One region of the Micromonospora sp. DT44 genome, then DNA from elsewhere that is predicted to be linked to it. Evidence: riboswitches for the same ligand, from Rfam matches in the RefSeq annotation. Region 1 holds a riboswitch; the other holds the start of a gene.
What was found. A riboswitch is a leader RNA that binds a small molecule or an ion and turns the genes downstream of it on or off. The one in region 1 is predicted to bind thiamine pyrophosphate.
Positions count from the first base shown of each region.

Region 2: it holds a riboswitch for thiamine pyrophosphate, as region 1 does, so the genes downstream of both, thiE (thiamine phosphate synthase) here and ACLQ25_RS15330 (ECF transporter S component) in region 1, are expected to answer to the same signal.

Region 1 is NZ_JBNCKS010000023.1:5,538-20,477, forward strand. It holds gene ACLQ25_RS15270 (metal ABC transporter ATP-binding protein) at 1-224, shown strand, start outside; gene ACLQ25_RS15275 (metal ABC transporter permease) at 227-1,093, shown strand; gene ACLQ25_RS15280 (ArsR/SmtB family transcription factor) at 1,140-1,439, shown strand; gene ACLQ25_RS15285 (Fur family transcriptional regulator) at 1,436-1,834, shown strand; gene ACLQ25_RS15290 (GNAT family N-acetyltransferase) at 1,831-2,274, shown strand; gene ACLQ25_RS15295 (hypothetical protein) at 2,357-2,965, shown strand; gene ACLQ25_RS15300 (hypothetical protein) at 3,435-3,602, shown strand; gene ACLQ25_RS15305 (acyl-CoA dehydrogenase family protein) at 3,812-5,887, opposite strand; gene ACLQ25_RS15310 (DUF6328 family protein) at 5,992-6,495, opposite strand; gene ACLQ25_RS15315 (sugar isomerase domain-containing protein) at 6,646-7,395, opposite strand; gene ACLQ25_RS15320 (aminoglycoside N(3)-acetyltransferase) at 7,392-8,198, opposite strand; gene ACLQ25_RS15325 (alpha/beta fold hydrolase) at 8,202-9,032, opposite strand; TPP riboswitch at 9,141-9,245, shown strand; gene ACLQ25_RS15330 (ECF transporter S component) at 9,323-9,910, shown strand; gene ACLQ25_RS15335 (ABC transporter ATP-binding protein) at 10,055-11,500, shown strand; gene ACLQ25_RS15340 (energy-coupling factor transporter transmembrane component T family protein) at 11,497-12,297, shown strand; gene ACLQ25_RS15345 (hypothetical protein) at 12,478-13,029, opposite strand; gene ACLQ25_RS15350 (MTH1187 family thiamine-binding protein) at 13,322-13,618, shown strand; gene gndA (NADP-dependent phosphogluconate dehydrogenase) at 13,762-14,940, shown strand, end outside.
Region 2 is NZ_JBNCKS010000002.1:124,662-139,601, reverse strand. It holds gene rplQ (50S ribosomal protein L17) at 1-285, shown strand, start outside; gene truA (tRNA pseudouridine(38-40) synthase TruA) at 357-1,187, shown strand; gene ACLQ25_RS01925 (hypothetical protein) at 1,261-2,301, opposite strand; gene ACLQ25_RS01920 (class I SAM-dependent methyltransferase) at 2,405-3,010, shown strand; gene ACLQ25_RS01915 (ABC-F family ATP-binding cassette domain-containing protein) at 3,052-4,731, shown strand; gene ACLQ25_RS01910 (aldo/keto reductase) at 4,769-5,731, shown strand; gene ACLQ25_RS01905 (hypothetical protein) at 5,923-6,474, opposite strand; gene ACLQ25_RS01900 (ThuA domain-containing protein) at 6,544-12,387, opposite strand; TPP riboswitch at 12,679-12,788, shown strand; gene thiE (thiamine phosphate synthase) at 12,783-13,406, shown strand; gene thiO (glycine oxidase ThiO) at 13,403-14,509, shown strand; gene thiS (sulfur carrier protein ThiS) at 14,509-14,709, shown strand; gene ACLQ25_RS01880 (thiazole synthase) at 14,706-14,940, shown strand, end outside.

The sequences.
Region 1 (14,940 bases):
CCGGCGCGTTGCGCGACTTCGTCGCCGACGGCGGGACGGTGCTGCTGGTGGCCCACGAATTGGGCCCGCTGCGACCGGTGATCAGCCGGGCGGTCGTCGTCCACCAGGGCGGCATCTGTCACGACGGCCCGGTCCCGGACCCGGCCGGCCACCACGCCGAGCCCGACCACGACCACGTGCACCCGCACGGTCCCGACGAGCCCGCCGGGCTGTGGAGCAACTGACGATGGAACTCTTCCAGTACCCCTACATGCAGCGTGCCCTGATCGGCGCGCTGGTGATCGGCCTGGCCGCTCCGGCGCTCGGCATCTACCTGGTGCAGCGCCGACTGACGCTGATCGGCGACGGCATCGGACACGTGGCGTTGACGGGCGTCGGCGCCGGCCTGCTCCTGAACCGCTCACCGGTGCTGGTGGCGGTGATCGTCGCCACCGTCGGCGCGATCGCCATCGAGCTGGTCCGCGCCCGCGGGCGTACCTCCGGCGATCTGGCCCTGGCCCTGCTCTTCTACGGCGGCATCGCCGGTGGCGTCCTGCTGGTCGGTCTCTCGGACGCGACGAGCGCCAACCTCAACGCCTACCTGTTCGGATCGCTGCTCTCCACCTCGACCAACGACCTGATCACCGTCGGTGTGCTCGGTGCGGCGATCCTGATCACCATGATCGCCCTGCGGCCGGCGCTCTTCGCGATCAGCCACGACGAGGAGTACGCCCGGGTCTCCGGCCTCCCGGTGCGCACGCTCAACCTGCTGATCGCGGTCACCACCGCGGTCACGGTGACCATCGCGATGCGGGCCGTCGGCGTGTTGCTGATCAGCGCGCTGATGGTGGTTCCGGTGGCCGCCGCCCAGCAGGTCACCCGGGGCTTCCGCAGCACGATGACCGCCGCCATGGCGCTCGGGTTCCTCGCCGCCGGCTCGGGTGTCTGGGTGGCCGCCAGCGCCGACACCCCGCCCGGGGCCTCGGTGGTGCTGCTGGCGATCGCCTCCTTCCTGGTGATGGCCGTCGCCGGGACGATCTGGCGTAGGCGGCACCGCCGCGCCGCGCCGGCGCTCGTACCAGCCCTGGAGCCACACGAGGTCGTCCTCGACTAGCTGTGCCGGATCGGCGGATGTCGGTGGTATTGGTTACCGTTGCAAGATGACCAGCGCAACGGGCTACGAGGGTTTCGACGGAGCCAGCGAACTGCTCCGAGCCTTGTCCGCGCCCATCCGGCTGGCCATCGTCAGCGAGCTCGCCGACGGCGAGCGGTGCGTGCACGAGCTGGTGGAGAAGCTGGGCGCCGCGCAACCGCTGGTCTCCCAGCACCTGCGGGTCCTGCGCGGCGCGGGCGTGGTGCGCGGCTCGCGTCGAGGTCGGGAGATCGCCTACAGCCTGGTCGACGAACACGTCGCGCACATCGTGGCGGACGCGGTCAGCCACGCGGGGGAGGGATCATGAGCGAGAGCGGCGCCGCCGTACGCAACACCCGGCAGCGCTCGGCGGTGAGCGCGCTGCTGGGTGAGATGGACGGCTTCCACAGCGCCCAGGAACTGCACGCGATGCTCCGGCAGCGCGGCGAGCGGGTCGGCCTGACCACCGTCTACCGAACCCTCCAGGGGCTGGCCGACGCAGGCGAGATCGACGTGATGCGCCCGCCGGGTGGCGAGCACCTCTACCGCCGGTGCAGCGAGGGCCACCACCACCACCTGGTCTGCCGGGTCTGCGGGCGGACGGTCGAGGTCGCCGGCCCGGCGGTGGAGAGCTGGGCGGACCGGGTCGCCGCCGAGCACGGGTACGCCGACGTCAGCCACACCCTGGAAATCTTCGGCACCTGCCCGACCTGCGTCCGATGACGGGCCTTCGGTTCACGCCGGTCAATCCGGCGGGCAGGGAGACGGCGCTGCGCGACTGGCAGCACATCCACAACTCGATCATCCCGACGGCACCCCTGTCGGCCGACGAGATCGCCGCTCGCGCCCAGCGCCACATCCTTGAGGTCGCGTACGCCGACGGCGTGGCCGTGGGCTGCTCGACCGTACGTCCCCCGGCACCCGACGCCGCGACCGTGATCGCCCGGGTACTGCCCGAGAGCCGCCGGCACGGCTACGGGGAGCAGATCTACCAGCGCGGGCTGGCCCGGGCCCGTGAGCTGGGCGCGCAGACCATCGAGACCGTCGTCCTGGCGTCCAACGACGAAGGCCTGCGGTTCGCCCGCCACCACGGCTTCGTCGAGACCGACCGGTACGTCCTACCGGGCGACACCATCGCGTTCGTGGACCTGCGGCTCGCCTGATCGACGGCTGGTTCCCGCCCTGCGGTCCGGCCACCGAATCGACGGGTGCCGGGCCGTCGTCGTTCGTGGCACGCTGTCCGACGTGAAGATCTACGCCGATCGGTTTCCGACCGCCGTCCGTCAGTTGCTCACCGACCTGCTCGTCGTCATCTGGGTGTACGTCGCGATCCGCGCCGCCCTCTGGCTGCACGACCTGGTGCAGAAGCTCGCCGTACCCGGGCAGAAGCTGGAGGGCGCGGGCAGTGGCCTCGCCGACAACCTCGCCGACGCCGGCGGCAAGGTACGCCGGGTACCGCTGGTCGGCGACGAGCTGACCGCCCCCTTCCAGCGCGCCGCCGACGCCGCCCGAGGGCTCGCCGACGCCGGCCGGGAGCAGCAGCACCTCGTCGACCAACTCGCCCTCGCCCTCGCCCTCGCGGTGCTGATCTTCCCGCTCGGTCTGGTGCTCTTCGGTTGGCTGCCGCTGCGGCTGCGCTGGATGCGTCGCGCCGGCTCGGCCGCGAAGCTCGCCGCCGTACCCGCCGGACGGGACCTGCTCGCGCTCCGCGCCCTGGCCACCCAACCGCTGGGCCGCCTCACCCGGATCGCGCCCGACGTCGCCGAGGCGTGGCGACGCGGCGACGACGACACCGTAGACGCCCTGGCCGCCCTCGAACTACGCCACCTAGGCCTCCGCAACAAAACCCGCTAACCCCCTCCCCCACCCAGGCCCTACCCCACCAGCGCCCTCCCCCACTTAAGCCCACGCCCTCGCCCACGGGCGCACCCTCGCCACGCGCCCACGCCGGCCCGCGCCTCGCCCACCCGCGCCCAAGCCCCGCCCACGGGCGCACCCTCACGCCCACCCTCGCCCGCGCACCCCACCCCCACCCTCGCCCCGCCCCGCCCGCGCCGCCCCGCCCCGCCCCGCTCGTCGATCATGGAGTTCTGGTGGGTGACAAAGCACCCGTAGATTCCCATAACGGCCACCACAACTCCATGATCGACGGGGTTGGGCGGTGAGCACCCCCGCGATCTTGCATTTTCTGTGGTGACTTAGGGGGCATACCGTGCTGAATTGACGACCGAAAGTGCAAGATCGACGCGGACACGGGCTTGGGGGCGGACACGGGGTGTGGCGGCGGCTCGGGGGTGCGGGTGGAGGCCGTTAAGGTCTTCGGGTGTTCTACTTCCTGATCGTCATCGCCGTCCTGCTGCTCGGCTACGCCGCCGTCCTGGTCTCCTTCGTCCGCCGGGGCAAGAAGATCCCGCCCGCCGCGTACCTCGCGCTGGCCGCGCTCAACGGTCTGATCCTGGCCGGGGTGTTGGCCTGGGCGGTCGCCCGCTGACGTGCCCCGCCCCGCCCCGCCCCAAGATCGTGCTCGAACCAGGAAGTAGTGGCCTCGGGGGCGGAGGGATGCCACTGGATCCAGTATCGAGCACGATCTTGCGCCGCGACCGTCCCCGCCAATACCGCGATCGTCCCCGCCAATACCGCGACCGTCCCCGCCGACGCCGCGATCGTCCCGCTGGTGGGGTGGGGGACCTGGCGCGAGGGTTACGGTTTCGGGGGGATGCGGCGGCGGACGTCCTCGACGGTGGACGGGCCGGGCTCCCAGCGGGCCACCCAGGGCAGTTCGGCGGACGGGGTGACGACGCCCTCCTCCACGCTCGCGTAGCGGCCCGCGAGGATCCGTCTGGCGGCGGCGGTGTCGACCGAGTCGGTGTTGTCCCAGAGGGAAGCGAACAGGGCGTCCACCCGAACGCGGGCCTGCCGGCAGAACAGGTCGGCCAGCTCGACGTTCTCCGGGTGGGAGTCACGTTCGGCGTACGCCCGGACGCAGACGGCGGACATGGCGAACAGTTCCGCGCCGATGTCCACGATGCGCCCGAGGAACGCCTGCTTGCGCTCCATCTTTCCCTGCCAGCGGGACATCGCGTAGAACGTCGAACGGGCCAGCTTGCGCGAGGAGCGTTCCACCTGGCGCAGGTGGCTGGCGAGGGGGCCGAACTTGGCGTACGCCGATGGGCTCTGGCCCTTGCCGACCGTGAGGGTCGGCAGCCACCGCGCGTAGAACGCTCCTGCCCGGGCGCCGGCGCGGGCCTTGCGGCCGAGCCCCGCCTCCGGGTCGATGATGTCGCCGGCCACCGACAGGTGGGCGTCGACGGCCTCCCGGGCGATGAGCAGGTGCATGATCTCGGTGGAGCCCTCGAAGATCCGGTTGATGCGCAGGTCGCGGAGCACCTGCTCGACGTTGGCCGGGCGTTCCCCGCGGGCGGCCAGCGAGTCGGCTGTCTCGTAGCCGCGCCCGCCCCGGATCTGGACCAGCTCGTCGGCGATCTTCCAGGCCATCTCGCTGGCGTAGAGCTTGACCAGCGCCGCCTCGATCCGGATGTCGTTGCGGTCGTCATCGGCGAGCAGGCAGCACAGGTCGAGCATGGTCTCCATGCCGTACGTGGTCGCGGCGATGAAGGAGAGCTTCTGGGCGACGGCCTCGTGCTCGCCCACCGGCCGTCCCCACTGGACGCGGTCGGCGGCCCATCCCCGGGCCACGTGCAGCGCCCACTTGCCGGCGCCCACGCACATGGCCGGTAGCGAGAGCCGGCCGGTGTTCAGCGTGGTCAGGGCGATCTTGAGGCCCTTGCCCTCGCCGCCGATGACGTTCTCGGCGGGTACGAACACGTCGTGGAAGCGGGTCAGGCTGTTTTCCAGGCCGCGCAGGCCGACGAACTCGTTACGCCGTTCCAGGGTGATGCCGGCGCTGTCGCCGTCCACCACGAACGCGGTGATGCCGCCGCGTCGACCGTCGGTGGCGGGGACCCGGGCCATCACCACCAGCAGGGTGGCCACGGTGCCGTTGGTGGCCCAGAGTTTCACGCCGTTGAGCCGGTAGCCGGTGCCATCGTCGGTCGGTTCGGCGGTGGTGGCGAGGCGCGCCGGGTCGGAGCCGACGTCCGGTTCGGTGAGCAGGAACGCGGAGACCTCACCCGCGGCGAGTCGGGGCAGGAAGCGCTGCTTCTGTTCGGCGGTGCCGAACATCTTCAGCGGTTGCGGCACGCCGATCGACTGGTGGGCCGAGAGCAGCGCCCCGATCGCCGGGCTGGCCGAGCCGGCCAGCATCAGGGCCCGGCAGTAGTGCAGGTTGCTCAGCCCGAGGCCGCCGTACTTCCGGTCGATCTTCATCCCGAACGCGCCGAGGTCGGCGAGGCCGTGGAAGACGGAGTCGGGGATGGAGGCGTCCCGCTCGATGGCCGCGCCGTCCACCTCGGAGGTGACGAAGGAGCGCAGCTGACCGAGGAACTCCTCGGCGCGGGCCACGTCGTCCGGGTCGGAGCGCGGCCACGGGTCGATGAGGTCGAGCCGGAACCGGCCGAGGAACAGTTCCTTGCCGAAGCTGGGACGGTCCCAGGTGGACTCGCGGGCGGCCTCGGCGACCCTGCGGGCCTCCTTCTCGGAGACCTGTCCGGCCTCGGCGGGCAGTGGCGCGGCGCTACCGGCGGCGGGTGCGGGTGCGGCAGACCCGGCGGCGGGTGCGGGTGCGGCAGACCCGGCGGCGGGTGGTGCGGCAGACCCGGCGGCGGCTTCGGAGTCGGGGCCGTCCGGTGCCTCTCGGCCGTCCTGTGTCGTGGTCACGGCTGCCCCCTCGAAGCTCGGTGCGGCTGCTCGACGTGTGCGACTAACGCCACGCTACCCCCGGTTGTTACCCAGGGGTAGCGTGGCGTGAACATCGACGGAGGTCAGCCGACGCTGAGCGTCTCCGGGTCGTCGTCCTCGTCGTCGATGTCGTCGTCACCCCAGTTGCGCCGGGCGAACGGCAGGAGCACCCAGAAGACGAGGAACCAGAGCCCGGCCAGCGCGCTCAGCACGAAGGCGATCGGCCGGTCCAGCACGAAGTCGGTGATCAGCAGCACCGCGCTGACCATGGCGATCAGCATGAAGCCGAGACCGCCGGTCGCCATGCGGTGCGCGAACCGCACCAGCTCCGGCTTGCGCCCCTGGCGGAACAGCGCCCGGTGGAACGCCACCGGCGAGATGATCATCGCGGTGGCCGCGGCAGCGGCGAGCAGGGCGACGATGTAGACGTCGCGCTGGAACTCGCTGGTCCGCGTGAACCCGTTGCTGAACGGCAGGGTGAGCAGGAAGGCGAAGAGGATCTGCACGCCGGTCTGGGCGACTCGCAACTCCTGGAGCAGGTCGGCGAAGTTGCGCTGCCAACGCTGCTTCTCGGTCTCCTTGGACACGCGCTACCTCCGGTGAGACGGTACTGCCGGCGGTCCCGGCCGCCGGCTGCAACGCCAATGCCCCACCCGACCGAGCGCGAAACAGGTTCACGACAGGTCTCGGCCACCTGCCGGCCATCCGCCGGACACCGCGAGGTCGATCGGCCCGGGTCAGGACCCGCGGCGGATGCGGCCCACGTACCGGGCCTCCAGCGCGTTGTTGTGCGCGTCCCCGTCCGGGATGTTCGCCGACAGGTAGACCGGGGGCCGCTCACCCGCCGCGAGCAGCCGAGCCACCACCTCCACGGTGATCTGCTGGGCCAGCAGCGCGGCCGTGATCGAGGAGACCGCGCCGACCGCACCCCCGTCGGGCAGCGGCAGCGTCGCGTCGCCGTACGGAGCGCCGCTGTCGAGCACCACGTCGGCGAGGTCGGCCAGCTTGCGCCCGGACGGGTGGCGGGAGGTCATCCGGCCGGAGTGCTCTGCGGAGGTGATCGCGACCAGCTTGTGACCCCGTTCCTTGAGCAGCGTGGCGAACTCGACCATCGCGCCGTTGACCCCGGAGTTCGAGGCGAGCACGAAGATGTCGGCGGGCCGTACGGGAGCCAACGCCCAGAGCCGGTGCGCCACCGCCGGGTCCCGTTCCAGCAGCGGCCCGAGCACGTCGGCCGGCTCACCGCCGAGCAGCACCAGGTCCCGCAGGGCGATCCGGTTGGTGGGTACCAGCCCGCCGGCCCGGCCGGCGATCTCCATGGCGAGGGCCTCCGAGTGCCCGGTGCCGAAGGCGTGCACCACCCCGTCGGCGCGTACCGCGTCGGCGATCAGGTCGGCGGCCCGACCCACGGCGTCCCGCTGGCTGGCGGCCACCCGGGACATCGTCTCCGTCACCACCCTCAGGTAGTCCTCGGCGCTCACCGTCATACGTCCTCCGTCCCTCTGTTGCGGGCGAACCACCGCACCGCGAAGTCGACCGCCGCCCGCTGGCGGATCAACCTCGCCGTCCCGGCGCCCACCGGGCCGACGCGGACCACCGTCGTGGCGTCGAGGTCCCGGCCCAGCGCGCCGAAGTCGCTCTCGTCGAGCTGGACGTCCTGCCACCACACCCATTCCCGGCCGCCGTCACCGGTCCGCACCGCCGCGCCCAGTCGCTCGCGGACGAGGGCGGGACGGCGGTACTCGGCCAGGTGCAGCGAGGTGTTGGCGCTGTGGTCGACTCCGAGCAGCAGCACGTCGGCGTCCAGGTCGTAGAGCCGGGCCAGCGGTGAGGCCTCGCCCAGCATGTCGGCCAGCGCGTGCCCGGCGACGACCTGCCCGGCCGTCGGGCCGAGCGCCGCGAACGACACGTGGGGGTGCGTGCTGCGCATTGCTCCCGGCCAGCAGCGGACCGTCTCGGCGAGGACGCCCATGTAGCGGCTCGGCGTGACCGCCGGGTCGAAGCCGGGCATCTCGGCGCGGATCAGCGGCCACCAGTCCACCGGCACCGGCGGGTTCCGCCACTGCGCGGGGTCGCTGTTGTCGGGGGTGTGGGTGGGTACCACGATCGTGCCGTCCGGGCCGAGCGCGTCACGCAGGGCGAGCGCCAGCGCCTGCGGTCCGCCGCAGACATAGCCCAGCGGGCGCATGCCGGCGTGCACCAGCACCGTCGATCCGGGGCGTACGCCCAGCAGGCGGAGCTGCGCGGCGAGGGACCGGCGGGTGCCCGGCCCACCGGTGGGAACGGTCACAGCTCAGGCCGTCCCGGCGACCCGGGCCAGGACCGCCTCGGCCAGCGCGGCGGGCGCGGCGTCCGGGATCCAGTGGGTCACCCCGGCCAGGGGTACGAAGAGATAGTCGCCGGTGACATTGGCGGCGCACGCCTCGGCGGCGGTCCGGCCGATCGCGACGTCCCGGTCGCTCCACACGTAGGTGGTCGGTACGGCGACCGGGGCCACGGCGGCCAGGTCGGCGCGGGACATGGCCCGGTACCAGTTCAGGGCGGCGGTGAGCGCCCCCGGCTCGCGCATCGGGTCGGCGTAGCGGTTCACCCGGGCGGCGTCGCCCACCCCGCCCAGCAGCTTGCGCAGCGCCGTCGCGTGCCACGCGAGCAGCACCTTCTCGGCCTTGCCCGGCTTGCGGAACAGCGCGATGTACGACGACCGGGCCTTCTGCTGGCCGTCGGTGGCGAGCGCGTGTGCCATGGCCGCCGGATGCGGCACCGACACCGCCGTCAACGTACGGACCCGCTGCGGGTGCGCGGCGGCCACCGCCCACGCCACGATCGCGCCCCAGTCGTGGCCGACGAGGTGCACGGCGTCCAGACCGAGCGCGTCGAGCACCGCGACCGCGTCGGCGACCAACCCGGGAATCCGGTACCCCGCCACCTCGGCGGGGCGCGCGCCCGGCGAGTAGCCCCGCTGGTCGAGGGCGTACGTGCGCAGGCCGGCGGCGTGCAGCGGCGGCACGACCTCGTCCCACTCGCCGCTGTGCTGCGGAAACCCGTGCAGCAGCAGGACGGGGACGCCGTCGGACGGGCCGTCGGTGCGTACCTCGAATGTCAGACCCCGCGCGTCGACCTGCATGATCGTCAGCCTACCCAGCCGTCGTCGCGCCGACCCGGATGCGCGGACCTCGGAAAGGCCCTGCTGGGCTGTTACCCCTGGTCGGTGCTAGCGTCAGCGAGACAACTTCACATCCGACAGGGGAGCGCACAGCGCTGAGAGTGCGGGTACGCCCGCAGACCCTCGAACCTGATCTGGGTAATGCCAGCGCAGGGAGTTCGGTCGACCTCCAGCCGCGCCGTGGGTCCGGTGCCCCCGGACGCGCGGCGTGCGTCTTCTCCTGGTTCGTTCCACTGAACTGGGAGCACAGCATGGACAACATCACCAACCGTTGGCGCACGATCGACATCGTGGTCGCCTCGGTGATCGCGGTCGCCTTCGGCGTCATCTTCTGGGCCTGGGGCCTGATCTGGAGCGCCACCGAGGGCGCGTTCGCCTTCTTCCCGCCCGCGCAGACGCTGATCTACGGCGTGTGGCTGATGCCGGCCGTGGTCGGCGGGCTGGTCATCCGCAAACCCGGCGCCGCGCTCTACTGCGAGACGGTGGCCGCGGTCGTCTCCGCGCTGCTGGGCAGCCAGTGGGCGGGCACGGTCATCCCGCAGGGCATCGTGCAGGGCATCGGTGCCGAGCTGGCGTTCGCCGCCTTCCGCTACCGGTCGTACGGGCTGCCGACCGCCGTGCTGGCCGGCGCGCTGACCGGCCTCAGCGCGGCCCTGTTCGACTTCTTCGTTTGGAACACCGAGACCGAGCTGGTCAACTACCGCATCCCGTACGCGCTGCTCACCATCGTCAGCGCCACGATCATCGCGGGCGTCGGCGGCTGGGCGCTCACCCGCGCCCTGGCCAACACCGGCGTCCTGGACCGTCTCCCATCAGGCCGAACCCGCGCCCTGATCTAACCCTGTCCCGTCCAACGCTGCCTCGTCCAACCCCTGCCTCGTCCGACCCCTGCCTCGTTGATCAAGAGGTTCGCGTCACCGCGAGGCGGAATTCTGACGCGAACCTCTTGATCAACAACGTGCGGGGGCCCGGAAGGAGGGGTTGTGGGGGTTCTGCTGCGGGGTTTCGGGTGGCGGCACGCCGGGCGTCGGGCCTGGGCACTGCGCGGGGTGGACCTCCGGGTGGAGGACGGCGAGCGGGTGCTGCTGCTCGGGCCCTCCGGAGCCGGCAAGAGCACCCTGCTCGCCGCGCTCGCCGGGCTGCTGCCGGAGGACTCCGGTCAGCAGGAGGGCACCGTCGAGATCGACGGGCTCGACCCGCGCAAGGGCCGGGAACGGGTCGGCATCGTCTTTCAGGACCCGCAGACCCAGTTGGTCATGGCACGCAGCGGCGACGACGTCGCGTTCGGGTTGGAGAACCGGGGCGTACCCACGGACGAGATCTGGCCGCGCGTCGACGAGGCGCTGCGGCGCGTCGGCTTTCCGTACCCCCGGGACCGCAGCACGGCCGCCCTCTCCGGCGGCGAGCAGCAACGCCTCGCCCTGGCCGGCGCGCTGGCCCTGCGACCCGGCCTGCTGCTGCTCGACGAGCCCACCGCCAACCTCGACCCGGACGGGGCAGCCCTGGTCCGGGGCGCCGTGGCGGGCGCGCTGGACGCCGACACCACCCTGCTCCTCGTCGAACACCGGGTGACCGAGGCGTTGCCCCTGGTAAACCGGGTGGTCGTCCTGGAGCCCGGCGGCGGCATCCGCGCGGACGGGCCACCCGACGCGGTCTTCGCCGCGCACGGCGACGCCCTCGCCGCCGAGGGCGTCTGGGTGCCCGGTCGCCCCATCGCGCCGCGCCGGGCCACCGCCGCCAGCGGCGACGTGCTGCTCACCGCCGACCGGCTCGGCCTGCCGTCGCGGCTGGGCCCCACCGATCTGACGGTACGCGCCGGAGAGGCCCTCGCCGTACGAGGACCGAACGGTGCCGGCAAGTCCACCCTGGCGCTGCTGCTCGGCGGGCTGCTCAAACCGGGCACCGGCCGGGTCACCGCCTCGGCCGAGCTGGCCGGCGCCCACCATCGCACTCCCCCGCACCGCTGGCGCGCGCCCACGCTGGCGCGGCGGATCGGGTCGGTCTTCCAGGACCCGGAGCACCAGTTCGTCACCGGCACCGTCTTCGACGAGTTGGCGCTCGGCCCACGTCGGACGGGTCAACCCGAGGCAGCGGTCAAGGCGACGGTGGCCGGGCTACTCGAGCGGCTACGACTGACTCGGCTCGCGGCGGCCAACCCGTACACCCTCTCCGGTGGGGAGGCGCGACGCCTCAGCGTGGCGACGGCCCTGGCCACCGCGCCACACCTGCTGATCTGCGACGAACCCACCTTCGGCCAGGACCGGCGGACCTGGGGCGAGCTGGTCGACCTCTTCGCCGACCTGCGCGACGCCGGGCACGGCGTCGTCAGCGTCACCCACGACGCGGACTTCGTCGCCGCGCTCGCCGACCGCACCGTCACCCTGGAGCGGTCGGCGAGCCGCAGCGCTGAACAGGAGCCACGCCGATGATCAGCATCGAGCCGGTCGCCCGGCCCGGAGCGCCGCTGGCCCGCCGCAATCCGGTGGCGAAGCTCGCCGCCGCGCTGGTCTTCTCGTTCACCCTGCTGGCCACGCTCGACCCGGTGGCGCCCGCCATCGCCATCGCCGTCGAGCTGGCCGTGCTGCCGCTGTTCGGCCTGCGCTACCGGGTACTGGCCCGGCGGGCGCTACCGCTGCTGCTCAGCGCCGTCGGCATCCTGGTCACCCTGGTGCTCTTCGCCGCCGACCAGTCCGGTCGCGTCCTGCTGGACGCCGGGCCGGTGCTGGTGAGCACCGGCGTGCTGCTCACCGCGCTCGGCCTGGTGCTGCGGATCTTCGCGGTGGCCCTGCCCGGGGTGATCGTCTTCGCCACCACCGATCCGACCGACCTGGCGGACGCGTTGATCCAGAACGCGAAGGCGCCGGCACGGTTCGCCATCGGGGCGCTGGCCGCGTTCCGGCTCGTGCCGCTGCTCGGGCAGGAGTGGCAGATGATCAGCATGGCCCGCCGTGCCCGCGGCGTCGACGCGGGGCGCAACCCCGTGGCCAAGCTACGACTCTTCGCGTCCACGGCGTTCGCGCTGCTGGTCGGGGCGATCCGCCGAGGTACCCGGCTGGCCGTCGCGATGGACGCGCGCGGATTCGACGCCGGCACACCCCGTACTGTGGCCCGCCGGCAGCGCTTCCGGCTCGCCGACACGCTGCTGGTCGTCGGCGCGGCGGCGCTGGCCGGCGCCGCCCTGACGACGAGCATCCTGGCCGGAACCTTCCGCCCCCTACTCGGCTGACCCCGGCCCACGCCGGCCGGTCGCGTGCCGGGCCGGTCGCGTGCCGGGCCGGTCGCGTGCCAGGCCGGCGGCAAGATCCGCGCAAGTTCAGGGATGTAGTGGCCTCCCGCACTGACGAGGCCACTACATCCCTGAAGTTGCTGTCACCGAATCGTGCGCCCGCGGGGGCGCACGGCTCGGTCAGCTACGCCGGAAGGCGTATCGGCGGGTCTGCCCGGCCGGCTGGCTACGGCCGCCGGCCGAGCGGTTGCCCCCGCCTGTGGGCGGCCCGGCCGTCGGTGCCGAGGGTCGGCTGGCCGGCGTGCGCAGATCCTCCACCGCTGGCGCGTCGACAGCCGCCGGCACGTCGACAGGCAGCGCCGCGTCGGCCGGGACAGCACCGGGCCGGAGCGGCTCGCCGGTAGCCGCCGGATCGACCAATGCCGCCAGCGGCAGCGGCTCGACGGTCGCCGCCGGGTCGACCAGCGCCGCCAGTGGCAGGGGCTCGACCAGGGCCGCCGGCAGTGCCGGTTCGACCGCGACATCGGGGCGGGTCGGCAGGATCGGGCCGCGGCCAGCCGCCGGGCCGTGGTCAGCCAACAGGCCGCGACCAGCCGCCGGGCCATCCCCGGCCGCCGGGCCGTGGTCAGCCAACGGGCCGCGAGCCGCCGGGCCGTGGTCGGCCGCCGGGGTCGTTCCGGGCGGGGTCGTCTTCGGGGTACGGGACTTTCTCGGGTTACGCCTGGCGGGCATCCGGGCCTCCTTCGGTGCCGACCGTCCCGGCCGTTCCCGCGCTGCGGCGGTCGGTCGGATCGGCTGGTGACCGTCGCGGCGCGACGGTTGGGTGGGAAGGTACTGCTCACCGGGGATCAGGCAGGCTCGACGCCGCTGAACGGCGGGGATCAAGACGCGCGACGCCCGGGAGCGCACGGACCGCGACGCGGGGCGGCGGACCGGCTCGGAAGTGGGGCGTCAGTTACGCATGCCGGAACCCTAACCACCGGCTGGGGAGACGCGCATCCGAATTTACTGGCACGATCGGCAGATGCTGATCGCGTTCTCGATCACCCCGCTGGGCGGCGGCGACTCCGTGGGCGACCTCGTGGCAGAGGCGGTACGGGTGGTCCGCGAGTCCGGGCTGCCGAACCGGACCGACGCCATGTTCACCACCGTCGAGGGCGAGTGGGACGAGGTGATGGCGGTGGTCAAGCGCGCCGTCGACGTGGTGGCCGCGCAGGCCCCCCGGGTGAGCGTCGTCCTCAAGGCCGACGTCCGGCCCGGAGTCACCGATGCGCTCACCGCGAAGGTGGCGCGGGTGGAGGAACGACTGGCCCAGGGGTGAGCGTGTACCTCGGTCGGCCGGTGGACGCGGTGGACGGACTGGCCGCGACCAGGCGGTGACCCGCCGTGGGACGACCTGCCCGTGAGGCCGGATGCCGCGATACCGTCGCAGGGACAGTTCGACGGCGAGAGGTGGCGGCACGAATGGCTCAGCAGGCGACAGCGCAGATCGGCGTGACCGGGCTGGCGGTGATGGGCCGGAACCTGGCCCGCAACCTGGCCCGCAACGGCTTCACCGTGGCGGTGCACAACCGGTCCCCGGAACGCACCCGCAGCCTCGTCGCGGAGCACGGCGACGAGGGCACCTTCGTGCCCGGTGAGTCGATGGCCGACTTCGTGGCGTCGCTGGAACGACCCCGCGCGGTGATCGTGATGGTCAAGGCCGGTGCGCCCACCGACGCGGTCATCGACGAGTTGGTGCCGCTGCTGGACGAGGGCGACATCATCGTCGACTGTGGCAACGCCCACTTCGCCGACACCCGCCGGCGCGAGGAGTCGCTGCGCGCGCAGGGGCTGCACTTCAGCGGCACCGGCGTCTCCGGCGGCGAGGAGGGCGCGCTGCTCGGCCCGAGCATCATGCCGGGTGGCTCGACCGAGTCGTACGCGAAGCTCGGGCCGATGTTCGAGAAGATCGCCGCCCAGGTGGACGGTGTGCCGTGCTGCATGCACGTCGGGCCGGACGGCGCCGGGCACTTCGTCAAGATGGTGCACAACGGCATCGAGTACGCCGACATGCAGCTCATCGCCGAGGCGTACGACCTGCTGCGGGCCGGGCTGGACGTGACCCCGGCGGAGATCGCCGAGATCTTCCGCGAGTGGAACAGCGGCGAGCTGGAGTCGTTCCTCATCGAGATCACCGCCGACGTGTTGGCGCACACCGACGCGGCGACCGGCCGGGCGTTCGTCGACATCGTGCAGGACCGGGCCGAGCAGAAGGGCACCGGCCGGTGGACCGTGCAGAGCGCCCTGGACCTGGGCATTCCGATCACCGGGATCGCCGAGGCCACGTTCGCGCGCTCGCTGTCCGGGCACGTCGACCAGCGCGAGGCGGCCCGCCGGGCCTTCCCGGACGCCGGTGAGAAGTGGCAGGTGGCCGACCGGGACGCGTTCGTCGAGGACGTCCGCCGGGCGCTGCTCGCTTCCAAGATCGTCGCGTACGCCCAGGGTTTCGACCACATCCGGGCCGGCAGCAGCGAGTTCAACTGGGACATCGACCTGGGCGGTACGGCGACCATCTGGCGGGGTGGCTGCATCATCCGGGCCCGGTTCCTGAACCGGATCCGCGAGGCGTACGACGAGCAGCCCGACCTGCCGACGCTGCTG
Region 2 (14,940 bases), on a different contig from region 1:
GGTTACACCCGGATCGTGAAGACCGGTCCGCGCAAGGGTGACAACGCGCCGATGGCGATCATCGAGCTGGTGGAGGAGCTTCAGGTCGCCGAGCCGAAGGCGAACAAGAAGACCGCCGCCCGCAAGGCCGCGCAGCAGGACAAGGTCGAGGCGCTCGCCCCGGCCGAGGACGCTCCGAAGTCGGCCGACGTCGACCAGGACTCCGAGGCGCCGGTGTCTGCCTCCGGCGACACCGCCGAGGCGCGCGAGGACAGCGACCTCGCCACCGAGGAGAACAAGGCCTGACCTCGGGCATCAGTGCGGGCCCGGCACCCCTTTCGGGGTGTCGGGCCCGACCCGTAACAGGAGGTACGAGGGTGGACGAGCGGATCCGGCTGCGGCTGGACGTCTCGTACGACGGCGCGGATTTCTCCGGCTGGGCGCCCCAGCCGACGCGGCGGACCGTCGCCGGGGTGCTCGTCGAGACCCTGGACCTGGTCCTGGGCGCGGGTACGGCGACCGGCCTGACCGTCGCGGGCCGGACCGACGCGGGGGTGCACGCCTCCGGGCAGGTCTGTCACCTGGACCTGCCCGTCGAGGTGTGGCGGGAGCACGAGGGGCGGCTGCTGCGCCGGCTGGCCCGGCTGCTCCCCACCGACGTGCGGGTACGGGCGATGACCGAGGTGCCCACCGACTTCGACGCCCGCTTCTCGGCCACCTACCGGCGCTACGAGTACCGGGTGACCGACGCACCGTACGGCGCGGAGCCGCTCCGTCGGCACGAGGTGTTGGCCTGGCCGCGGGCGCTGGACCTGGCGGCCCTGAACGCCGCGGCCGATCCCCTGGTGGGAGAGCACGACTTCGCCGCGTACTGCCGACGCAAGGAGAACGCGACGACGCTGCGCGAGGTGACCCGGTTGGACTGGCGGCGGGACCCGGACGGCATCCTGGTCGCCACCGTGCAGGCGGACGCGTTCTGTCAGGCGATGGTGCGCAGCCTTGTGGGGGCGATGCTCGCGGCTGGCGACGGCCGCCGGCCGGTGCGGTGGCCGGGCAGCCTGCTGACCCGGCAGGAGCGGTCCAGCGAGGTTACGGTGGCGCCGGCGCACGGGCTGACCCTGGTCGCGGTCGGCTACCCGGACGATCCGGCGGACTACGCGCGCCGTGCCGACCTGACGCGCCGGCTGCGCGTGCCGGTCGAGGGCTGACGGGCGGACCCCGGTACGGACGACGACGGGTGTGCCACCTGTTCGGCGCACACCCGTCGGACGCGGTCGCGGGTCAGCCGCCGTCCCCGCCGCCGCTCTGGTTGCCGCTGCCCTCGGTGGACGCCGCCGTCGGCTGCCCGGCCGTGCCGAGGTCGGCCCGCCGTTGGAGGACGCCCTTGCTGAGGTGCGCCTCGATCATGTCGAACAGGACTTCCCGGATCTTGGTGTCGCCGGACTTGACCGCGGTCCCGTCGGCACGGACCACCAGCGCGTACGCCAGGTAGTGGCCGCGGACCTGCCAGCCCACCCGGGCCGGGGCGCTGGTCAGCGCATCGGTGTCGTCGCCGGCGGTGAGGCCCCGGAACCGGCCCTGCCGTTCGTCGAGGATCTGCCGGATCCGGTCCCGGGCCCGCTCGGCGTTGGCCCTGTCGGTCAGGTTGAACAGGCCGGCGGTGACCAGGTGCTCGCCGCCGGGGCTCCGCAGGGTGGCCCGGACGACCTGGTTGCAGCCGAGCCGGACCAGCAGGTCCGCGACCTCGTCCGTGGCGGCGACGGCGCAACTGCCGCTGGACTGGGTCGTGAGCACCTGGTACGCGGGCTGGCCTTCGGCGAGCTTCAGCTCCTTGTCGGGGAAGACTTCCTTCGCGGTGAGCGGCGCCTGGTCGGTGTCCCGCGAGTCGAGGTCCTGCTGCTGCGCGGTGGCGGACGGCGCGGCGTTCGGTTGGAACGTCGGGGTGGACTGTGGCGTCGGATCGCGATCCACCAACAGTGCGGCGGCGCCCATGCCGCAGAGCGCGAGCAGCACGAGAACGGCTGCGCCACCGATCACCACCTGCCAGAGTCGACCACCGCCGCGCCGTTTGGACGCCTCTTTCGGCTGGGCCGAGGTGTAGACCCGGCTGCGGGGAGCAGCCACCGGCGCGGTGACGCGGGGAGCCGGCGGCGGCTGGTTCGACGGCAGCACCAACTGGTTGGGTCGAGGCAGCGACGGCGCGGGGAAACGCGACGGTGAAGGGCCGGCCGGTGGAGGGGGACCGGCGCCGAGCACGTCCAGGTCGGACCCGGGCTCCGGGTCCTCGAATGCGTCCTCTTCGGACTCGTACCGATACACCATGTCGCCCAGAGTAGGAGTTATTGTCCCTTTAGGGGGTAATATCTGGGAAATGTGGGTGTGGGCAGTGTCGTGAGCCGCCCGAGCCGATGCGAGAATTGCCGACGTGACCGGCGACCACTACTTCACCGCGCAGCCCGCCAGCGACGCACCGGCGCGCGAGGTCGAATTCTCCGTCGCCGACCGCGACTACCGACTCGCCTCGGCCGGCGGTGTCTTCTCCGCCAGCCGTCTCGATCCCGGCACCGCCGTACTCCTGCGCAAGGCCGACCTGCCCGCCGCCGACACCACAGGTGACCTGCTCGACCTCGGCTGCGGGTTCGGGCCCATCGCATGCGTCCTGGCCGACCTCGCGCCGACCAGCACCGTCTGGGCCGTCGACGTCAACTCCCGCGCCCGCGACCTCACCGCCGCCAACGCCGCGAGGATCGGCGCCGCCGACCGGGTCCGGGTGAGCGCGCCGGACGACGTACCGGCGGAGGTGACCTTCGCCCAGCTCTGGTCCAACCCGCCCATCCGCGTCGGCAAGGACGAGCTGCACGAGCTGCTGCGGCGCTGGCTGCCCCGGCTCGCCCCGGACGGCGTCGGCTGGTTGGTCGTCGCCCGGCACCTGGGTGGCGACTCGCTGCACCGCTGGCTCGTCGAACAGGGCTGGCAGGTCGAGCGGCACGCCAGCCAGAAGGGCTTCCGGGTGCTGCGGGTCACCCGGTAATTGGATGTCCCTACCGGTCCCGGTTGGGGCAGGATCCCGGCGTGGGATACGTGGACGTCGCAGCGGTCGGGCACACCCTGCCCGACGGTCGGGAACTCTTCGCCGACGTGTCGTTCCGGGTCGGTGAGGGCGCCAAGGTCGCCCTGGTCGGGCCGAACGGCGCCGGCAAGACGACCCTGCTGAGGATGGTCGCCGGTGACCTTCCGGTACGCGCGGGCAGCATCGCGCGGGCCGGCGGGCTGGGCGTGATGAGGCAGTTCATCGGCATGATCGGCGACGAGACGACGCTCGCCGACCTGGCCCTGTCGCTGGCCCCACCGGCGCTTCGCGACGCCGGCCGGCGGCTCGGCGAGACCGAGGCGGCCATGCGGGCGGCCGAGACCCACGGCAAGCTCAGCAACGCCGCGGGCAAGGCCCAGCTGGCGTACGCGGACGCGCTCGGCGCCTGGGGCGAGACCGGCGGGTACGACGCCGAGGTGCTCTTCGACACCGTCGCGACCATCGTGCTCGGTAAGCCGTGGGACGCCGTACGGGACCGTCCGGTACGTACGCTCTCGGGCGGGCAGCAGAAGCGGTTCGCCCTGGAGTTGCTGCTGCGCGGCCCGGACGAGGTGCTGCTGCTCGACGAGCCGGACAACTTCCTCGACGTGCCCGGCAAGCGCTGGCTGGAGGCGCGGCTGCGGGAGTCGACGAAGTCGGTGCTCTACGTCTCGCACGACCGTGAGCTGTTGGCGCAGAGCGCCGACCGCGTGGTCGCCGTCGAGGGCGGCAGCGCCTGGGTGCACCCGGGCGGCTTCGCCAGCTGGTACGAGGCCCGGGTGGCTCGGCACGCCCGCCTCGACGAGCTGCGTCGGCGCTGGGACGAGGAGCACCAGAAGCTGCGCGAGCTGATGCTGATGTACAAGCAGAAGGCCGCGTACAACGACGGGTTGGCCTCGCGGTACCAGGCCGCGCAGACCCGGCTGCGCAAGTTCGAGGAGGCCGGGCCTCCGCCCGTACCCCCCAAGGACCAGGACATCCGGATGCGGCTGACCGGCGGGCGGACCGGCAAGCGCGCGGTCGTCTGCGACCAGCTCGAGCTGGACGGCCTGACCTTCCCCTTCGACCTGGAGATCTGGTACGGCGACCGGGTGGCGGTCCTCGGCGCCAACGGCACCGGCAAGTCGCACTTCCTGCGGCTGCTGGCGCGCGGCGGCACCGATCCGGACCCGGCGAACGGGCCGGTCGACGGCGCGGGCGCGCTCGCGCCGGTGGTGCACGACGGCGTGGCCCGGCTCGGCGCGCGGGTCCGTCCCGGGCACTTCTCCCAGACGCACGACCGACCGGAACTGATGGGGAAGACGCTTGTCGAGATCCTGTGGCGGGGCGACGAGCACCGCCAGGGGCTGGATCGGCACGCGGCGATGGGGGTGCTCAGTCGGTACGAGCTGGCCGGGCAGGGTGACCAGCGCTTCGGCACCCTCTCCGGAGGGCAGCAGGCCCGCTTCCTGGTGCTCCTGCTGGAGCTGTCCGGGGCGACCCTGTTGCTGCTCGACGAACCCACCGACAACCTCGACCTGGACAGCGCGGAAGCCCTCGAAGCGGGTCTGAACGCGTTCGAGGGAACGGTGGTGGCCGTCACGCACGACCGGTGGTTCACCCGATCCTTCGACCGGTTTGTGCTGTTCCGGGGCGACAGCGAGGTTGTGGAGACCCCGAAGCCGGTCTGGGACGTCGGCTGATCGGTCGCCGGGCGGGGGCGCGTCCGGCCGGCATAGGGTGGATCTCGTGAATGAGATGACCTATCGCCGGCTGGGCGACTCCGGACTCGTGGTTTCCGTCGTCGGAATCGGCTGCAACAACTTCGGCCGCAAGCTGGACCTCGACGGCACGCGAGCGGTGGTGGATGCCGCACTGGACGCCGGGATCAACCTGTTCGACACCGCCGACATCTACGGCGAGCCGCAGGGTGGCTCGGAGGAGCTGCTCGGGCAGGCGCTCAAGGGTCGCCGCGACGACGTGGTGGTGGCCACCAAGTTCGGTATGGACATGCACGGCCTCAACGGTCCGGACTTCGGGGCCCGTGGCGCGCGCCGGTACATCGCCCGTGCGGTCGAGGCGTCGCTGCGCCGGCTCGGCACCGACCACATCGACCTGTACCAGATGCACGAGCCCGATGAGGGTACGCCGATCGACGAGACCCTCGCCGCGCTGGACGACCTGGTCCGTGACGGCAAGGTGCGCTACCTGGGCAACTCCAACTTCGCCGGCTGGCAGATCGCCGACGCGGACTGGGTCGCGTCGTCCAACGGCCGGGCCCGCTTCATCAGCGCGCAGAACCACTACAGCCTGCTGGAGCGCTCGGTGGAGACCGAGGTGATCCCGGCGTGTGAGCGGTTCGGCCTCGGCATGCTGCCGTTCTTCCCGCTCGCCAACGGCCTGCTCACCGGCAAGTACAAGCGCAGCGAGCAGCCTCCGGCCGGCAGCCGGCTCTCCGGCGGCGGCCGGTACGCCGACCGGCTCGCGGCGGCCGACTGGGACACCATCGAGGCCATCGAGGCGTACGCGAACGAGCGGGGTCTGACCATGCTCCAGGTGGCGATCGGTGGCCTGGCCGCCCAGCCCGCGGTGACCTCGGTGATCGCCGGCGCCACCAGCGCCGAGCAGGTGCACGCCAACGCCGCCGCCGGCACCTGGGAGCCGAGTGACGAGGACCTGGCGGCCCTGCGCGACATCCTCTGAGCCCGGTGCCGTGCGGGTTCCGTTGCTCGACGGCGCGCCGCGCTTGATCCACTCGCGGTCGGTGAAGTAGGGGTGATCTGTTGCACGGGACGCCCCGACGTCAGGGAAGCCGAGTGGATCACGAGCCGGTCAGACGACGACGGGCCGGGCCGCACACAGCGGCCCGGCCCGGTTGGTGAAACGCCTGTCGGTCAGGTGGTGGTGCGGCGGCGGCCGAACAGCATGGCCACCCCCATCGCCAGGGCGACGACGGCCAGGCCGCCCGCCGCGTACGGCCACCAGTCCGCGCCGCCCGCGCCGTCAGCCGTCCTGGTCACCGCGACCGGCTTCGGCGGGGGCGGAGACTGCGCGGCACGGGCCTGCACCGTTGCGGTGGCCTCACCCGGCAGCGGGGCGGGGGAGTTCACCTTGACCTTCCATGTGCCGGCGGTGAGCACCGGACCGCTGCTGTAGAAGCCCTGCCCCTCGGGCTGCGGCTCCAACTGCACCGGCCCGACCTTCTGCCCGTCCGGGCCGGTGGCGGTGAGGACCAGTCGCACCACCCGGTCCAGCCGACGCCCGTCGGGGTAGGTGGCCTGGATGGTGACCCCCTCGGCGCCGTCGCCGGCCACCACGAGTTTGAGCTTGTCGGCCTGCGCTGCGCGGGCGGGCTGAGCAGCCTGAGCGGCCGCCGGGGCAGCGGCGAACCCCGTCAGGGCCAGTCCGACGAGGACGGCGGCGACCGCCGTGCGGATACGCGTCACGGACGTCTCCTCCCTAATGAGGGAGGCCCCTCCCCGACGCTCCGGCGTCGGGGAGGGGCCTCGATCGGATCAGAGCTGGCGACCGGGTGCCAGCCGGGTGGCGTCGCCACCGAGCCGTCCCGTGCCCTTGACCGGCTCGCCGTCATTGGCCTTGACGCCGGCCTTGCTGGCCGCACCGCCGAGCCGCACGATCATCGCGTCGGCGTCCCGGGTGAGGGTGTCCCGGATCTCGGCCTCGGCCACCAGGGTGGCGTCGGTGGCGAGGTCCCGGAACTGGGTCAGCTGCTTGATCGCCTTGTTGTCGTTGCCGGCCGCCTCGGCCTGGCGGGCCGCGTCGAGCTTGGCGGTCAACTGCTTGTGCGCCTTGGCCGACAACCGCCCCGTCGCCTTGAACCGGTCCAGCAGGAACTGCATGTCCCGGAACGAGGTGGTGACGAAGAACCGGACGTTCGAGGTCGTCTTGTTGCCGGCCTTGTCGGTCGCGGTGACGGTCAGCTCGTGCAGGCCGAGCGACAGCTCGTACATGGCCTGCAGGGTGCCGCTGGCGTACGTGTTGCCGTCGAGCTGGCCGACCACGGACGCGATGCCCGAGGTCGGGTCCACGGCCTGCCAGGACACGCGGACGTCCTGGCTGTCGCCGTAGAGCTGGCCGTCAGCGATACCGGAGACCAGCAGCGTCGGCTTGGTGCCGTCGATCTTCAGGATCGCCGACTTGAGCGTCTCGACGTTGCCCGCCTTGTCGGTGGAGCGGTACAGCAGCTCGTGCTGCCCGTCACCGGTCACCTCGACCGGCGTCGTGTACGGCGTCCACGCGCCACCGTCCAGCGACCACTCGACCGTCTTGACTCCGGAACCGGCGTCGGTCGAGGCCAGCACCACCGGGATCGTCCCGTTGTGCCAGCCCGCGTCGTTCGCCGGGGCGAACGTCGCCGTGGTCACCGGCGCGGTGGCGTCGATCTTGACCGTGACGGTCTTCGTCGACTCCACGTTGCCGGCCTTGTCGGTCGAGCGGAACCGCAGCTCGTGCTCGCCGTCACCGCTGATCGCCACCGGCGCGCTGTACGCCGTCCACGCCGTGGCCCCGTCCAGCTGGTACTCCGTGCTGGCGAGCCCACTGCCGCCGGCCTCGTCGGCGGCGGTCAGGGTGACCGTCACCGGGCCGGTGTACCACCCGTCGGTGGGGGTGCCGGACACCGCCGCGGTGGTGACCGGCGCCTTGTCGTCGGCCACCTTCGTGCTCAACCGGAAGTAGTCGAACGCGGCCGTCTTCGACGCCGTCTGGTTGGCGCCGAGGGTGAAGAGACCCACCTTCGGGGTGGCGCCCACCGCGCTGTTGGTCAGTGCCTCCAGCGTGGTCCAGGTCGTCCCATCGGCCGAGTACGACGCCGTGAAGGTGTCGCCCACCCGGGCCAGGCGCAGGTACCACACCGCCGAGGTGAGGCTCGTCGCCTCCGGCTGCGGGTTCTGCACCGTCCCGGCGATCTCGCTGCGGAACTCGATCCGCCGCGTCACCGCCGAGCCGGCCGTGTTGTCCGCGATGAAGTCGAACTTGACGTAGTTGTCGTCGTCGGCCTGCACGAGCAGACCGGCCTGCTGGTACTGCTCGTTCAGCAGACTGCCGTCGACCTTGGTCTCCAGGGTCCAGTCACCCGAGGGCGCGGTCTGGAGGATGAAGTTCTTCGGCCCGGTGTTGTCGGTGCCGTAGATGTCACCGTTCGGCACGTCGATCCGCAGCGCGCCGTCGGTCACCCGGTAGCCGTTCGGGTCCTCCCGAACGATGGCGTCCCACCGGCACTTGTCCAGCGTGCTGCCGGTGAACTCGTCCGACGGCTCGACCGGGCCGGCCGGAGCGTCCGGCGTGACCACGAACGAATCGAACGCGGCGTCCACCACGGGCGCCTCGGTGCCGCCGTTGAGGGCGAACACCCCGATCCGCGGGTTGGTGATGCCGGCGAGCGCGGCCGGACGGCCGACGGCGGTGAAGGTCTGCCCGTCGCCCGAGGCGGCCGCGGTCAGGTTCGTACCGTCGCTGGTGATCCGCAGGTAAACGGTGTCACCCGCCGGTGCGTTGGTGGCGTCGGCAGCGTCGTTGCGCGGCGTGGCCGCCGTCTCCCGGATGAATTCCACCCGCCGGCTGCCGTTGTAGAGCAGGTCCACCTTGGCGTAGTTGTCGTCGTCGCCGTACACCAGCAGGCCGGCCTGCTGGTAGTTGGCCGTCACCGGGAGGGTGACCTTGGTGGTCATCTCCCAGGCGCCGGTCGGCGCCGGCTGGAGCACCAGGTTGGTGGCGTCGTTGCGGGCGCCGTAGAGGTCACCCACCGCGGTGGGCAGCTTCAGCGCGCCGCCGCTGAGCGAGTAGAGCTGGTTTTCCCGGACCACGGTGGTCCACCGGCTCTTGTCCAGCGTGTTGCCGTTGAAGTCGTCCGAACGCGCCCCGAGGCAGGACGTGTCCGGAGCGTTGACCCGCACCGGCACCGTGGCGTACGACCTGGCGCCCTTGCTGTCGGTCACCGTGAGGGTGGCCGTGAAGGCGCCGATGCTGGTGTACGTGTGGCTGGCGTCCAGGGTGGACGCCGTACCGCCGTCACCGAAGTCCCAGGCGTACGTCAACGGGGTGTCACCCTCGGCGTCGGTGGCCGTGCCGTCGAAGGCGACGGTGACCGGCGCGGTGCCCGTGGTCGGGGTCGCGGTGGCGGTGACCACCGGCGGCCCGTTCTCGGTGACGCCGCGACCGACGAAGTCCATCCAGTTGACGTTGAACAGCGAACCCGTTCCGCCGCTCGGGTCGCGGGCCACGAAGTACAGTCCGCCGCTCGCGGCACCGGTCACCGGCGCGCTCACGTCCGTGTACGTCTGCCACCCGCCGGTCGCCGGAACCGTGGCCGTGGCCACGACCGGTCCGTCGACCGCACCGGCGTGGACCTCGATCCGACCGCCAGCGGCGGCCGAGGCGGCCCGGAACCGGATCTCGGTGATGTTGGTGAGGTTCGCCGGAACGACCGACCACCAGTCGCCGTCCTCGATGAACGCGATGCTCTGACCGCCACCGGCGGTGTCGGTCGCGGCCTCACGCTGCACGCCGGCGTCGCCGCCGCCCGTGCTCACCGGGGTACGCCCGGTAGCCGTGAAGTACTCGGCCTGCTTCTGCTTGGGCTGCAGGATCTCGATCTGCCGGCCGGTGAGCGCGCCGGAACCGCCCGCGCCACCCTTGTCGGTGTAGGTGGCCTCGAAGACCGCGAACACGTTCGCCTCGGCGCCGTGCCCGGAGGCGAGCGACGTCTGGACGGTGCCGGTGCAGCCGGTGTGCTGCTCCAGCGGGTGGGCGTGCTCGTCGTGACCGAGCAGCACCTGGAGGTTCACCTTGGTGCAGTCGATCTGGCCGTCCTCGGGGTCGGTCACCTTGACCGTGTAGCGGACCTGGTCACCCCAGTTGAAGAAGCCACCGTCCGGCGGGAACTCGATGGTCACCGTCGGCGCCGTGTTGCCCACGGTGACCGGTACGTTGGCCACCGCAGTACGGCCCTTCGGGTTGGTCACGGTGAGCTGGGCGGTGTAGTTGCCCGCCGTGGCGTACGTGTGCGTCGGGTTGGCCTCGGTGGAGGTCTGCCCGTCGCCGAACGCCCAGGCGTAGGTGAGCGTGCCACCGTCCGGGTCCCGGGAGCCGGCGCTGGAGAACTCCACCGTCAACGGGGCCGGACCCGAGGTCGGGTTGGCGGCCGCCGCCGCGATCGGCGCACGGTCACCGGCGGTGTAGTCGATCCGGTAGACCCCGGAGTTGTCGTTGTTGCCGCCGAAGCCGCTGCCCCACTCGATCAGGTACAGCGCGCCGTCCGGACCGAACTCGAAGTCCATCGGCCGGATCATCGACATGCCGGGGAGCAACTGGTTGATGTCCACCAACGACTTGCCGTCGGCGGTCATCTGCATCGTGTACATCTTGTTCTGGTTCCACTCGCCCAGCAGCGCCTTGCCGTCGAAGTAGGCCGGCCACTTGCGGGTCGAGTTGAGGTTGGCGTCGTACCGGTAGGCCGGGCCGCCCATCGGGGCGCCACCGCCACCGATCTCCGGGTACCGCGCGTCACCGGCGTAGCCGTAGTCGACGGTGGCCGGGACGACCGGCGGGAGGTTGGTCAGGCCCGTGTTGTTGGGCGAGTTGTTGACCGGAGCGGCGCAGTCGAACTTCGGGCCGCTCGGGCCGGACGGGAACGTGTAGTCGTTGTACGCCTCGTTCGTGCCCGTGCAGTACGGCCAGCCGTAGTTGCCGGGGGTCACGACGTTCCACTCGACCAGACCGCGCGGGCCCCGGTCCGGGTTGTTCGCGTTGGCGTCCGGCCCGTAGTCACCGACGTACAGCGTGTCGGTCTTCGGGTCGGTGCCGATCCGGAACGGGTTGCGGAAGCCCATCGCGTAGATCTCGGGACGGGTCTTCTCGGTGCCCGCCGCGAAGAGGTTGCCGGACGGAACCGTGTACGTCCCGTTGTCCTCCGGGTGGATCCGGAGCACCTTGCCGCGCAGGTCGTTCGTGTTGGCCGACGTGCGCTGCGAGTCGTAGTCCTGGCGTCCCGGACGCTCGTCGAGCGGCGCGTACGCGTTCGACTCGAACGGGTTGGTGTTGTCACCGGTGGCCAGGTAGAGGTTGCCGGCGCTGTCGAAGGTCATGCTGCCGCCCGCGTGGCAGCAGGTGTTGCGCTGGGTGTCGACCCGCAGCACCTGCTTCTCGCTCGCCAGGTCGATGGTGTCCCCGGTCACGGTGAACCGGGACAGCAGGTTCCGCGTGACGTTGTCGTTCGGGGCGTAGTACAGGTACACCCACTTGTTGGTGGCGAAGTCCGGGTCGAGCCGGATGCCGATCAGGCCGTCCTCGTTGCCGGTGAAGACGTCCAGGTCGACGGCGGTGACGGTGTTGCCGGTGTCCGGCTTGATGATCTGCACCCGACCGTCGCGCTCGATGTAGAAGACCCGCCCGTCGGGGGCGATGTCCAGCTCCATCGGGTTGCTGGTGTTGCTGTCCAGCGTGACCTTCTCGAAGTTGGAGGTCTTCGACGCGCCGCAGTCGGCGTCGACCACGCCGGCCGCCGTCTGGATGCCGCCGAGCAGGTGATTGAGGAACTCGGGCTCGGCGTACGACTCACGGGTGTGCCCGCCGCCGGTGTACCAGGAGCGGCCACCGTCGAAGTCCTGGCACCACGCCGTCGGGTGGTCGGCGCCCATCGCGCCGGCGCCCGGGGTGTAGCTCTTCTCGTCCAGGCTGGCCAGGACGTGCACGTCCGACCGGGGGTTGGTCTGGAAGTTGTACCACTCGTCGAACCGGGACCAGCGTTCCGGCAGTCCGGCGGTGGACGGGTGGGCCGAGTCCTCCACCTTGACGGTGGCCTGCTGGTTCTGCGGGTGGTTGGCGAAGTACGCGCCGACCAGGTCGCCGTACCAGGCCCAGCTGTACTCGGTGTCCGAGGCGGCGTGGACGCCGACGTAACCGCCGCCGGCCTTCACGTACCGCTCGAAGGCCGCCTGCTGGTCGGCGTTGAGAACGTCGCCGGTGGTGGAGAGCCAGATCACGGCCTTGTACTTGGCGAGGTTGGCGTCGCTGAACGCGGCACCGTCCTCGGTGGTGTCCACCGTGAAGCCGTTGGTGGCGCCGAGCTGCTGGATGGCCGCGATGCCGGTGGGGATGGCGTCGTGCCGGAAGCCGGCGGTCTTCGAGAAGATCAGGACGGAGTAGGGGTCGGCCGCTGCGGCCTTCGGCGCCTTCGGCACCGCCTGGGAGAGCGGAGCCGCGACAGGCACGTCTCGCGCGGGGATCTGCGCTCCGGTCGGAGCCGCCTGCGCCGGGGACCCGATGAGGGCCGTCGACGTCAGCGCGAGGGACAACAGGGTAGCGGTGAGTGGTAAACGGGCACGACGAGAACGGGACACGCCGCCTCCAATGTCGCGGTGGACAGGGATCGCGGGGCCGGCTCGCCGAAGACCGTCCCAGATGGAGCCGGTGGGGACGCCGTGCCAGGGCGTCCACGCCGGCATTTTGTCGAATCGCTGAACAAATTAGTTCTGCTGCATCGATGTCCGGCAAGATGCCGGCGGGTAACGGTTCTGCAACGGCAGGCGACATTCCGAACAGGACAGGAGAAAGCACCCCGATCGATGCGCCCCCACGGGACCGATGACCCACCCTTGGCAGAGGAGGCCGATCTGTCGTACGGTGACACGCAAGTAACCCACGGGAGCCCGGTGTACCGGGCTGAGAGGGGGGCTGACAGCCCCCGACCGTCGAACCTGATCCGGATAATGCCGGCGCAGGGAGGAGCGTTGCCGTGCCGTCCCTTGGGCGACTGCATCTGATCACCGACACCCGACCCGGGCGCGATCCCCTCACCGTGGTCCGGGCCGCCCTCGCGGCGGCCCACGCCGACCTCGTCGTGCAGGTCCGGGTCCAGGACTCCGCCACCGACCGCGAGGCGTACGACCTGGCCGCCCGGGTGCTCGCGCTGTGCACGCCGTACGGGGCGACGTGCCTGGTCAACGACCGACTGCACGTGGCGCTGGCGGTCGGCGCCGCCGGTGGACACGTCGGCGCCGACGACCTGCCGGTCGCCGCGGCCCGGCACGTGCTCGGCCCCACCGGCGTGCTCGGCGTCACCGCCCGCGAGCCGCGCGGCGCGGTCGAGGCGGTCGTCGCCGGGGCCACCTACCTCGGCGTCGGCCCGTGCCACGCCACCAGCACCAAGGCCGGCCTGCCCGACCCCATCGGGTCCGTCGGGGTACGCGACGTCGTCGACGCCGTCGACGTGCCGGTCATCGCGATCGGGGGAGTGACCGCCGACCGGGTGCCGGCGCTGCGCGCCGCCGGGGCGTACGGGGTGGCCGTCGTCGGGGCGGTCTCCTCGGCCGCCGATCCCGGGCGGGCGACCACCGACCTGCTGCGGGCGCTGGCGTGACCCGCGCCGACGTGGCGGTGGTGGGCGCGGGCCCGATCGGGCTGGCGATCGCGTGGCGCTGTGCCACCCGTGGACTGCGCGTCGAGGTGCACGACCCGACGCCCGGGTCGGGGGCGTCGGCCGTCGCCGCCGGGATGCTCTCCCCGGTCGCCGAGGCGTACTTCGGGGAACGGCGACTGACCGAGCTGCTGGTGGCCTCCGCCGCGCGTTGGCCCGCGTTCGCCGCCGAGCTGACCGAGGCCAGCGACGCCACGATCGGCTACCGGACCGAGGGCACCCTGATGGTCGGGCTCACCGGCGACGACCTGGCCGAGGCCCGCCGGCTGTGGGCGTACCAACAGGGTCTGGATCTGCCGGTGACGCCGCTGCGCCCCAGTGAGCTGCGCGACCGCGAGCCGGCGCTCGCGCCCCGGGTGCGCGGCGGCGCGCTCGCGCCCACCGACCACCAGGTCGATCCCCGGCTGCTGGTGCCGGCGCTGCGCACGGCCGCGCGGCGGGCCGGCGCGGCGTTCGTGCCGCGACCGGTCCGGCGGTTGTCCGATGTGGAGGCCGGAGTCACCGTGGTCGCGGCCGGTTGCGGCGCCGCCGCCCTCACCGGCCTGCCCGTGCGGCCGGTGAAGGGCCAGATCCTCCGGCTGCGCGCGCCCGGCGGCGTCGCGCCGGGCTTCCGGCACGTGATCCGGGGGTACGCCGACGGCGAGCACGTCTACCTGGTGCCCCGCGCCGACGGCGAGGTGGTGCTCGGCGCGACGGTCGAGGAGCGGTCCGACAACACCGTCACCGCCGGCGCGGTGCAGCGGCTGCTGCGCGCCGGTGTCGACCTGCTGCCCGAGCTGACCGAGTACGACCTGGTAGAGGCCGTCGCCGGTCTACGCCCCGGTACCCCGGACAACGCGCCGATCCTCGGGCCGCTGCCCGGCCGGCCGGACGTGCTGGCCGCCGCCGGGCACCACCGGCACGGCATCGTCCTGACCCCGGTCACCGCCGAGGCGATCACCGAACTGGTGCTCACCGGAACGCCCGACCCGCTGCTCACCGGCTTCGGCGCCGACCGGTTCGCCGGCCGGTTCGCCGGCCCGAGAAGCAGTTGCGAGGAGGAGTGATGGAGCTGACGGTGAACGGGGCCGGGCGCAGCGTCCCCGGCGGCGCGTCGGTGGCCGACCTGGTCCAGGACGTCGCGCCGCACCAGCGTGGCGTCGCGGTCGCGGTCAACGGCGAGGTGGTGCCCCGGGCCGGCTGGCCGGGCACGGAGCTGCGCGACGGCGACCAGGTCGAGGTGCTCACCGCCGCGCAGGGCGGGTGAGCGGCGTGCCGTTCGAACTGGGTGGGGAGACGTTCGACTCGCGGTTGATCCTCGGCACCGGCGGGGCCGCGAACCTGCATGTGCTGGAACAGGCGATCCGCGCGTCCGGCACGGAACTGGTCACGCTGGCGCTGCGCCGGGTGGACACCGCGCCGGGCACCGGAGGCGGGCTGCTGGACCTGTTGGACCGGTGCGGCGTACGGCTGTTGCCGAACACCGCCGGCTGCCACA